2 regions of the Enterobacter hormaechei subsp. xiangfangensis genome follow, and region 1 is predicted to be linked to the other one. Evidence: predicted binding sites of a transcription regulator. Region 1 holds the regulator's gene; the other holds the start of a gene.

Evidence for each region. The regulator PurR, encoded in region 1, represses purine synthesis genes. The targets are predictions, from matches to a motif close to CANGCAAACGTTTGCNTG.
Region 2: the regulator PurR is predicted to act here: its motif matches at 1,351-1,368, upstream of gcvT (glycine cleavage system aminomethyltransferase GcvT).

Annotation. Positions count from the first base shown of each region.
Region 1 is NZ_CP017183.1:1,994,024-1,998,369, reverse strand. It holds gene BFV63_RS09605 (MFS transporter) at 1-754, opposite strand, end outside; gene cydH (cytochrome bd-I oxidase subunit CydH) at 916-1,005, opposite strand; gene purR (HTH-type transcriptional repressor PurR) at 1,303-2,328, shown strand; gene punR (DNA-binding transcriptional activator PunR) at 2,346-3,257, opposite strand; gene punC (purine nucleoside transporter PunC) at 3,370-4,346, shown strand, end outside.
Region 2 is NZ_CP017183.1:3,810,908-3,815,253, forward strand. It holds gene gcvH (glycine cleavage system protein GcvH) at 1-174, opposite strand, end outside; gene gcvT (glycine cleavage system aminomethyltransferase GcvT) at 198-1,292, opposite strand; gene ubiI (FAD-dependent 2-octaprenylphenol hydroxylase) at 1,690-2,892, opposite strand; gene ubiH (2-octaprenyl-6-methoxyphenyl hydroxylase) at 2,905-4,083, opposite strand; gene pepP (Xaa-Pro aminopeptidase) at 4,080-4,346, opposite strand, start outside.

The sequences.
Region 1 (4,346 bases):
TCGAGAACCCGACACCAATCAGCACCAGCATCGCGGTAACAAAGAGTGGCGTTGCGTGGGTTATGTCGTGCAGCACCGGGGAGATATAGGTGTAGAGCGTAAACATCGCCCCGGCCCCCAGCACCGTGGTGAGCAGCGCGGACAACACCTGAGGACGCATCAGCACCGCCAGCTCTTTACGTACTTCCGGACGTTCTCCAGCGCTTCCTTTCGGCAGTGAGAAGAACAGCGCAACCATCGCGACCACGCCCAGTCCGGCGGTTGCGAGGAAAGACATACGCCAGCCGATGGCTTCTCCCAGCCAGGTGGCGGCGGGAACGCCGCCGATATTAGCGATGGTGAGGCCCATAAACATAGTGGCTACCGCGCTGGCCTGCTTATGTTTTGGCACCACGCTGGCAGCAACAACCGAGCCCAGTCCGAAGAAGGCGCCATGGTTGAGGCTGGTAAGAATGCGCGAAAGCATCAGAGTGGTGTAATCGGGCGAAATCGCGGAAAACACATTGCCGAGAGTGAAAATCGCCATCAGGAAAATCAGCGCGTTGCGGCGCGCACGGTGCGAAAGCAGCAGCGTCATCAGCGGCGCGCCCACCATCACGCCGATCGCGTAGGCGCTAATTAACATACCGGCCGCAGGGATAGAGACGTCTACCCCCCGGGCGATAACAGGCAATAACCCCATCGGGGAGAATTCAGTGGTGCCAATCCCAAAGGCGCCAATCGCCAGGGCCAGCAGGGGAAAATTGATTTTCATGAAGAGGCTCCGGATACCGTGCCATAACCCGGCACAGAACTAAGAAGTCAAAAGCATGACATCAATCACAAAAAATGAGAAGTTAACATTTTGGCAAAAGATTTTTGCCGGAGAGGTAACAATAGCGGCAAGAGAGGGAGAAGGTTCTCCCTCCGCCTGAATCAGTGCAGTGCAGCGGTTAAACCACCGGCAACAATCAGAGCAAGAACAACAATGGTGGTAAACAGCGAAAACTTCAGATCGGTACTCATCAATTTTTCTCCTTTTATTCACCCTACGAAAAGTGAGCTTGCTCATTTTTACACAGTTCAGGTCAAAAATCTTCCAGGATTTAAACGGATATCCACTTTACCTCTTCCCCTTTTCATCAAGATAGGACAAAATTCCACGCTAAATTTATTAGCGTACCGGCCACTGACCCCCTCCTGACGTCCTGTGTCGTTTTCCCGGCGTGTCGCAACTCATGTTTGCGTAATAAGGGTGAGAGAAGGCAAACGTTTACCTTCAATTTTTTCAGGAGCTTAGGATATGGTCTGGAGTGACATTTAATGGCAACAATTAAAGACGTAGCAAAACGCGCAAACGTTTCCACTACAACCGTATCACATGTTATTAACAAAACGCGTTTCGTCGCTGAAGAGACGCGTAATGCCGTCTGGGCGGCAATCAAAGAACTGCACTACTCGCCAAGTGCCGTCGCCCGCAGCCTGAAGGTTAATCACACCAAATCGATTGGCCTGCTGGCCACCAGCAGTGAAGCGGCCTATTTTGCTGAAATCATCGAAGCCGTTGAAAAAAACTGCTTCCAGAAAGGCTATACCCTGATTCTGGGCAATGCGTGGAACAACATTGAAAAACAGCGCGCTTACCTGTCAATGATGGCGCAAAAGCGCGTCGACGGTCTTCTGGTAATGTGTTCTGAATACCCTGAGTCGGTCCTTTCCATGCTGGAAGAGTATCGCCACATTCCGATGGTGGTCATGGACTGGGGCGAGGCGCGCGCAGACTTCACCGACTCCGTTATTGATAACGCCTTTGAAGGCGGCTACATGGCGGGGCGTTATCTGGTAGAACGCGGTCATCGTGAAATTGGCGTGATCCCGGGACCTCTGGAGCGTAACACCGGTGCTGGCCGTCTGGCCGGTTTCATGAAAGCGATGGAAGAGGCGCTGATCACCGTGCCGGAAAACTGGATTGTTCAGGGCGACTTCGAGCCGGAGTCAGGCTATCGCGCCATGCAGCAGATCGTCTCCCAGCCGCATCGCCCTACCGCGGTGTTCTGCGGCGGTGACATCATGGCGATGGGCGCGCTATGCGCGGCAGATGAACTCGGCCTGCGCGTCCCCCAGGATATCTCGGTGATCGGCTATGACAACGTGCGCAACGCCCGCTTCTTTACCCCGGCGCTGACCACCATTCACCAGCCGAAAGATTCGCTGGGTGAAACGGCCTTCAACATGCTGCTGGACAGGATCGTCAACAAGCGTGAACAGTCCCAGTCCATTGAAGTTCACCCGCGCCTGATAGAACGCCGTTCCGTTGCGGACGGTCCGTTCCGCGACTACCGTCGTTAATCACTTTCCGGGGCCAGCTATGCTGGTTCCCGCAACCACTCCCGGTTCAGCGTTTCGCTGTCTCCCAGATAATCCAGCAGCCAGGCCATGGCGGGCGAGACGTCGTTTTGCTGCCACGTCAGACAGCATGCGGCATCCGGGAAGGGGTTTTCCAGCGTCAGAGCCACCCACTCTCCCGCGTCGATGCGCGGGCGCGCAAAATGCACCGGCACCATGCCAACGCACAGCCCCGCGCTCAGACAGGTGGCTGACGACTCCCAGTCCGGCGCGACCACGCGGCGCTGATTATCCAGCAACCAGGTAATGCGCTTGGGCAGCGAGCGGGAGGTATCTTCCAGCACCAGCGAGGGCCAGTTGCGTAATGTGTCATCGCTCAGCGGCCCTTCCAGCGCTGCCAGCGGGTGATCGCGCGCGACCACGCAGGTCCAGCTCAGCATGCCCATGTCGCGAAACGCGTAGCGCCCACCAACCGGGATCGCCTGGGTTGCACCAATCGCCATCTCCGCCCTGCCGTCCGCCAGCGCATCCCAGACGCCGTTGAACACTTCCTGCGAAACACGCAGTTCGACGTCGGAAAAATGACGATAGAAATCGACGATCATCTGCCGGGTCCGCTCCGGCTTAACAATGTTATCCACCGCGATAGCGAGATGCCCGCGCCAGCCGTTGGCGATCTGCTGGCACTGCTCACGGGTGATCTGCATTTTTTTGATGACAGACCGCCCTTCCTTCAAAAACCACGCTCCGGCAGGCGTGAGCTCCACGTCGCGATGACGCCGCTCGAACAGCGGCACCGCCAGCCACGCTTCCAGCTGACGCACCGTGTAACTGATCGCCGAGGGAACGCGATGCAGCTCCTGGGCGGCGCCGGTAAAGCTGCCGTTACGCGCCACGGCATCAACCACTTCAAGGGAATAATCTGACCACATCTTTAGCCTGCAAATTTTTTGAATGCACCCGCCAAATATTAGCGTTTCACAAGCCGCTTTGCACTCCCTACACTCTGCGCCAACGTACACCTGCCTCCTCAGGAGAAAAAAAGTGCAACCCAGGAAAGGATTTTTAGTCTGGCTCGGCGGCTTAAGCGTGCTGGGCTTTTTGGCGACCGATATGTATCTGCCCGCGTTCGCCGCGATGCAGGAAGATTTGCAAACCCCTGCCGCCGCCATCAGCGCCAGTTTGAGTTTGTTCCTCGCCGGTTTTGCTTTTGCGCAATTGCTGTGGGGGCCGCTCTCGGATCGTTTTGGCCGTAAACCCGTCCTGTTGTTGGGGCTGGCGATTTTTGCCGCAGGCTGTCTGGGCATGCTGTGGGTCCGCGATGCCGCCTGGCTGCTGGCGCTGCGCTTTATTCAAGCGGTCGGTGTCTGTGCCGCTGCGGTGACCTGGCAGGCGCTGGTAACCGATTACTACCCCGCCTCGCGCACTAACCGCATATTCGCCACCATTATGCCCCTGGTCGGCCTGTCGCCGGCGCTTGCCCCGTTACTGGGCAGCTGGATCCTGGCGCATTTCGACTGGCAGGCCATTTTCGCCACGCTCTTTGCTATTACGCTGGTCCTGATGCTGCCCGCGTTCGGGCTTAAACCGGCGCATAAAAAAGAGACGCATCCGGACGCGAAGCCCATCACCTTTACCTCTTTACTGCGGTCGAAAGCCTATCGCGGTAACGTGCTGATTTATGCCGCCTGCTCTGCCAGCTTCTTTGCCTGGCTGACCGGTTCGCCGTTCATTCTGCATGACATGGGCTACAGCCCGGCGGCTATCGGCCTGAGCTATGTACCACAGACCATCGCCTTCCTGGTGGGTGGCTATGGCTGTCGCGCCGCGCTGCAAAAATGGGAAGGCCAACAGATGCTGCCCTGGCTGCTGGTGCTGTATGCGCTAAGCGTGATTGCGACCTGGGCTGTCGGCTTTATTCCCGACGCCGGGCTTGCAGAAATTTTGATTCCGTTCTGCGTCATGGCGATCGCTAACGGGGCCATCTACCCTATCGTTGTAGCCCAGGCGTTGCGTCCATT
Region 2 (4,346 bases), 1.8 Mb from region 1:
ACAGTCATCGCCTGCGCTCACGGTTGCGCCCACTTCCGGCAGGTCAACAAACACCATGTCGCCCAGCAGCTCCTGCGCGTGCTCGGTGATCCCAACGGTGTAAGTGCCGTCCGCCTCTTTGCGCAGCCACTCGTGTTCTTTGCTGTATTTCAGTTCTGCTGGCACATTGCTCATTGAAGTTCTCCTGATAAAAATAGTTAGGCGACCGGCTTACCGGCGCGAACAAAAATCGGTTTGGTCACGTTGACCGGCATTTCGCGGTTGCGGATCTGCACCACCGCCGTTTCGCCAATCCCCGCCGGCACGCGTGCCAGGGCAATACTGTAGCCGAGCGTCGGGGAGAACGTTCCGCTGGTGATCACGCCTTCGCGATGATTGCCATCGGCATCGGTGAAGCGCACCGGCAGCTCGCCGCGCAGCACGCCTTTTTCTTTCATCACCAGGCCTACCAGCTGTTCAGTGCCCTTCTCGCGCTGCATCTCCAGCGCTTCACGACCAATAAAATCACGGTCAGCCGGTTCCCATGCGATGGTCCAGCCCATGTTGGCGGCCAGCGGAGAGACGCCTTCGTCCATCTCCTGACCGTAGAGGTTCATCCCCGCTTCCAGACGCAGCGTATCGCGCGCGCCCAGGCCCGCAGGCTTCACACCTGCCTCCACCAGCGCACGCCAGAAATCAGCGGCCTTCTCGTTTGGCATGGCAATTTCATAGCCCGCTTCACCGGTGTAGCCGGTGGTGGCGATAAACAGATCCCCCGCCTGCACGCCGAAGAATGGCTTCATGCCTTCGGTGGCTTTGCGCTGCTCGTCGCTAAACAGAGACGCGGCTTTCGCCTGGGCGTTTGGCCCCTGTACGGCAATCAGCGACAGATCGTCACGGACAGTGATGTCAATGGCGTAAGGTTCAGCGTGTTGGGAAATCCAGGAGAGGTCTTTTTCGCGGGTGGCGGAGTTTACAACGAGGCGGAAGAAATCTTCGGTGAAGTAGTAGACGATGAGGTCGTCAATCACGCCGCCAGAGGCATTGAGCATACCGGTATAGAGCGCTTTGCCCGGCGTCTTCAGTTTGGCGACGTCGTTTGCCAGCAGATAACGCAAAAACTCCCGGGTGCGACTACCGCGCAGGTCGACAATCGTCATATGAGACACGTCGAACATACCGGCATCGGTGCGCACCGCGTGGTGCTCATCAATCTGCGAGCCGTAGTGTAGCGGCATCATCCAGCCGTGGAAGTCCACCATGCGGGCACCGCATAACACGTGCTGTTCGTACAAAGGAGTCTGTTGAGCCATCTTTTCCTCGTTGAAAAATTCACCGTGAAACCCGGTGTCGGCCTCGCGATCGGGGGCCGACGCAAACGTTCTCTTTTACCTGAACTTACCACCTAAACCGGCGGTTAACCATAAGGTAAAACGGGTCATCACATTAGCTTATGACCAAAAATCGCTGAAAAGCCTACAGAGTTATTCACTGGGAAAATGCGATTAAACCCGCATAAAATTAACAATGATCTAACAGGATTTAGCAGATGCTGATATTTCATGCGGAAAAATGGGCCGAATTTCCGTAACATAAAAATAGTAAGATTAGATTTTCTAATGCGAAAAATGACGTGAAATTAGATTATTTCAAACGAGGGAATTTCCCCGGCGCGCAGGCCGGGAAAATAAAGTGTGACGGGGATCGAGACTAACGTAACCAGTCGGGAAGATCGTTGAGGCCCATTGCCTGACGAAGAAGCTGCGGTTTTACGCCGGGAAGGGTGTCGGCCAGTTTGAGGCCAATATCGCGCAGCAGTTTTTTCGCCGGGTTCGCTCCGGCAAACAGCTCGCGGAAGCCCTGCATACCCGCCAGCATCATCGCCGCACTGTGTTTGCGGCTGCGCTCGTAGCGACGCAGATACAGATGCTGACCAATATCTTTGCCTTCCCGATGCAGGCGACGCAGCTCTTCAACCAGCTCAGCCGCGTCCATAAAGCCGAGGTTCACTCCCTGCCCGGCCAGCGGATGAATGGTATGCGCCGCATCCCCCACCAGCGCCAGACGGTGCGCGGCAAACTGACGCGCGTAGCGACCGGTTAACGGAAACGTCTGGCGTTCGCTTTCAAGCCCGCACAGGCCCAGACGGTTATCAAACGCCACGCATAGCGCCTGACTGAAGGCATCCGGCGTCGTCTCCTGCATCTGCTGCGCTTTCTCCGGCTCTAAGGACCAGACGATGGAGCAGAGATGCGGATCGGCAAGCGGCAGGAAGGCCAGAATGCCGTCATTATGGAAAATCTGGCGCGCCACGCCGCCGTGCGGCTCTTCGGTGCGGATTGTGGCCACCAACGCGTGATGACGGTAATCCCAGAAAGTCAGCGGAATATCCGCTTTGTTACGGAGCCAGGAATTAGCGCCGTCGGCACCCACTACCAGACGCGCAGTCAGCATATCGCCACTTTCAAGAGTGATAAACGCGTCGTTTTCGCCCCACGCCACCTGATGAAGTTTCGCCGGTGCGATCAGCGTGACGTCGCTGCACTGCTGCGCTTTCTGCCACAGCGCGTGGTGGATCACCGCGTTTTCAACGATATGTCCAAGGTGGCTGTAACCCATGCTTTCATCGTCAAACGCGATACGGCCAAAGCTGTCTTTGTCCCACACTTCCATCCCGTGATAGCAACTGGCACGGAGCGCCACGATTTCAGACCAGACGCCAAGGTGCGTCAGTAGCTTTTCGCTGGCGGCATTGATCGCCGAGACGCGAAGCTCTGGCGGTGCATCCTGCGCCACAGGCTGCGGCGCTTTTTGCTCAAGCACGGCCACGCGCAGGCCGCTGCCCTGTAAACCACAAGCCAGCGCCAGTCCTACCATTCCGCCGCCCACAATGGCGACATCAACATTTTGCACGGTCAATACTCCTTAACGCGCGACCCAACCCAGGGTCCGCTGCGCCAGCACGTCACGTGCCGGAATGAACAGTTCCATCGCCATAAGCCCAAGGTTGCGACCCGCAACCAGCGGTGCCCAGCGATTGGCAAACAGGTGGACTAAACCGTCGGTGACGCCAATGGTCGCCGCTTTGTCCGCCTGGCGTCGTTTCTGGTAATGGCTCAGCACTGAGTATGCGCCACAATCCTGTTGTTCGCTCCACGTCCGGGCCAGGAGCTCGGCCAGGCTCATCACGTCACGGAGGCCAAGGTTGAAGCCTTGCCCGGCGATGGGGTGTAGCGTCTGCGCGGCGTTGCCGACCAGGGCGACGCGATGGGAGACAGTCTGCGATGCGGTCGTCAGCGCAAGCGGATAGGCCACGCGTTTTCCGGCGTGGGTGATGCGCCCAAGCCGCCAGCCGAAGGCCTTTTGCAGCTCGGAACAAAAACGTTCGTCGGACCAGGAGAGAACCTCATCGGCCCGATCCTGCGCATGGCACCATACCAGCGAGCAGCGCCCGTTCGACATCGGCAGCATGGCCAGCGGGCCGTGCTCCGTGAAGCGCTCAAATGCCCTGCCGTTATGCGCGCCAGCCGTAGAGACATTAGCGATGACCGCCGCCTGTCCATAGGGTTCAGAGCGCCATTCGACGCCGCACTGCGTGGCGATCGCGGAGCGTGAACCATCTGCCGCCACCAGCAGTTGCCCCTCCAGCGTGGTGCCGTTGTCCAGCGTCACGCTGACGGCCTCGTCACGGCGGCTGAAGCTGGCGACGCGCGCCGGACAGTGCAGCGTAACGCCAGGGGCATCCTGTAACAGACGGAACAGCCGCAGCCCCACGTCATGCAGCTCGACGACCTGCCCCAGTGCCTCAATTCGGTAATCGTGGGCATCCAGCGTCACAAACCCGGCGTGGCCGCGATCGCTGACGTGAACGGTGCCGATTGCCGTCGCGCAGTCCGCTATCGCCTGCCAGATGCCAATGCGCGCAAGCTGCTGGCAGGTTCCCTGGGCCAGCGCGATGGCGCGGGCATCGAAGCCGGGATGATCGGCCGCCTGCGGCGTAACCGCCTCAACAAGATGCACCGGAAGCTGGCCTTTGGTTAACTGCGAAATGGCCAGCGCCAGAGTAGCGCCGGTCATGCCTCCGCCAACGATGATCACGCTCATACGCGTGCCGCCGCCATCAGCGCCTCGATGTCGTCGGCTTTTTTCACCACGGTCGCGGTCAGGTTTTCGTTACCGGTTTCGGTGATGACGATGTCATCTTCAATACGAATGCCGATCCCGCGGTACTGTTCTGGCACGTCGGCATCCGGCGCGATGTACAGCCCAGGCTCGACGGTCAGCACCATGCCTGGCTCCAGCACGCGCGAACGTTCCGGTCCGTATGCCCCGACGTCATGCACATCCAGCCCCAGCCAGTGGCTCAG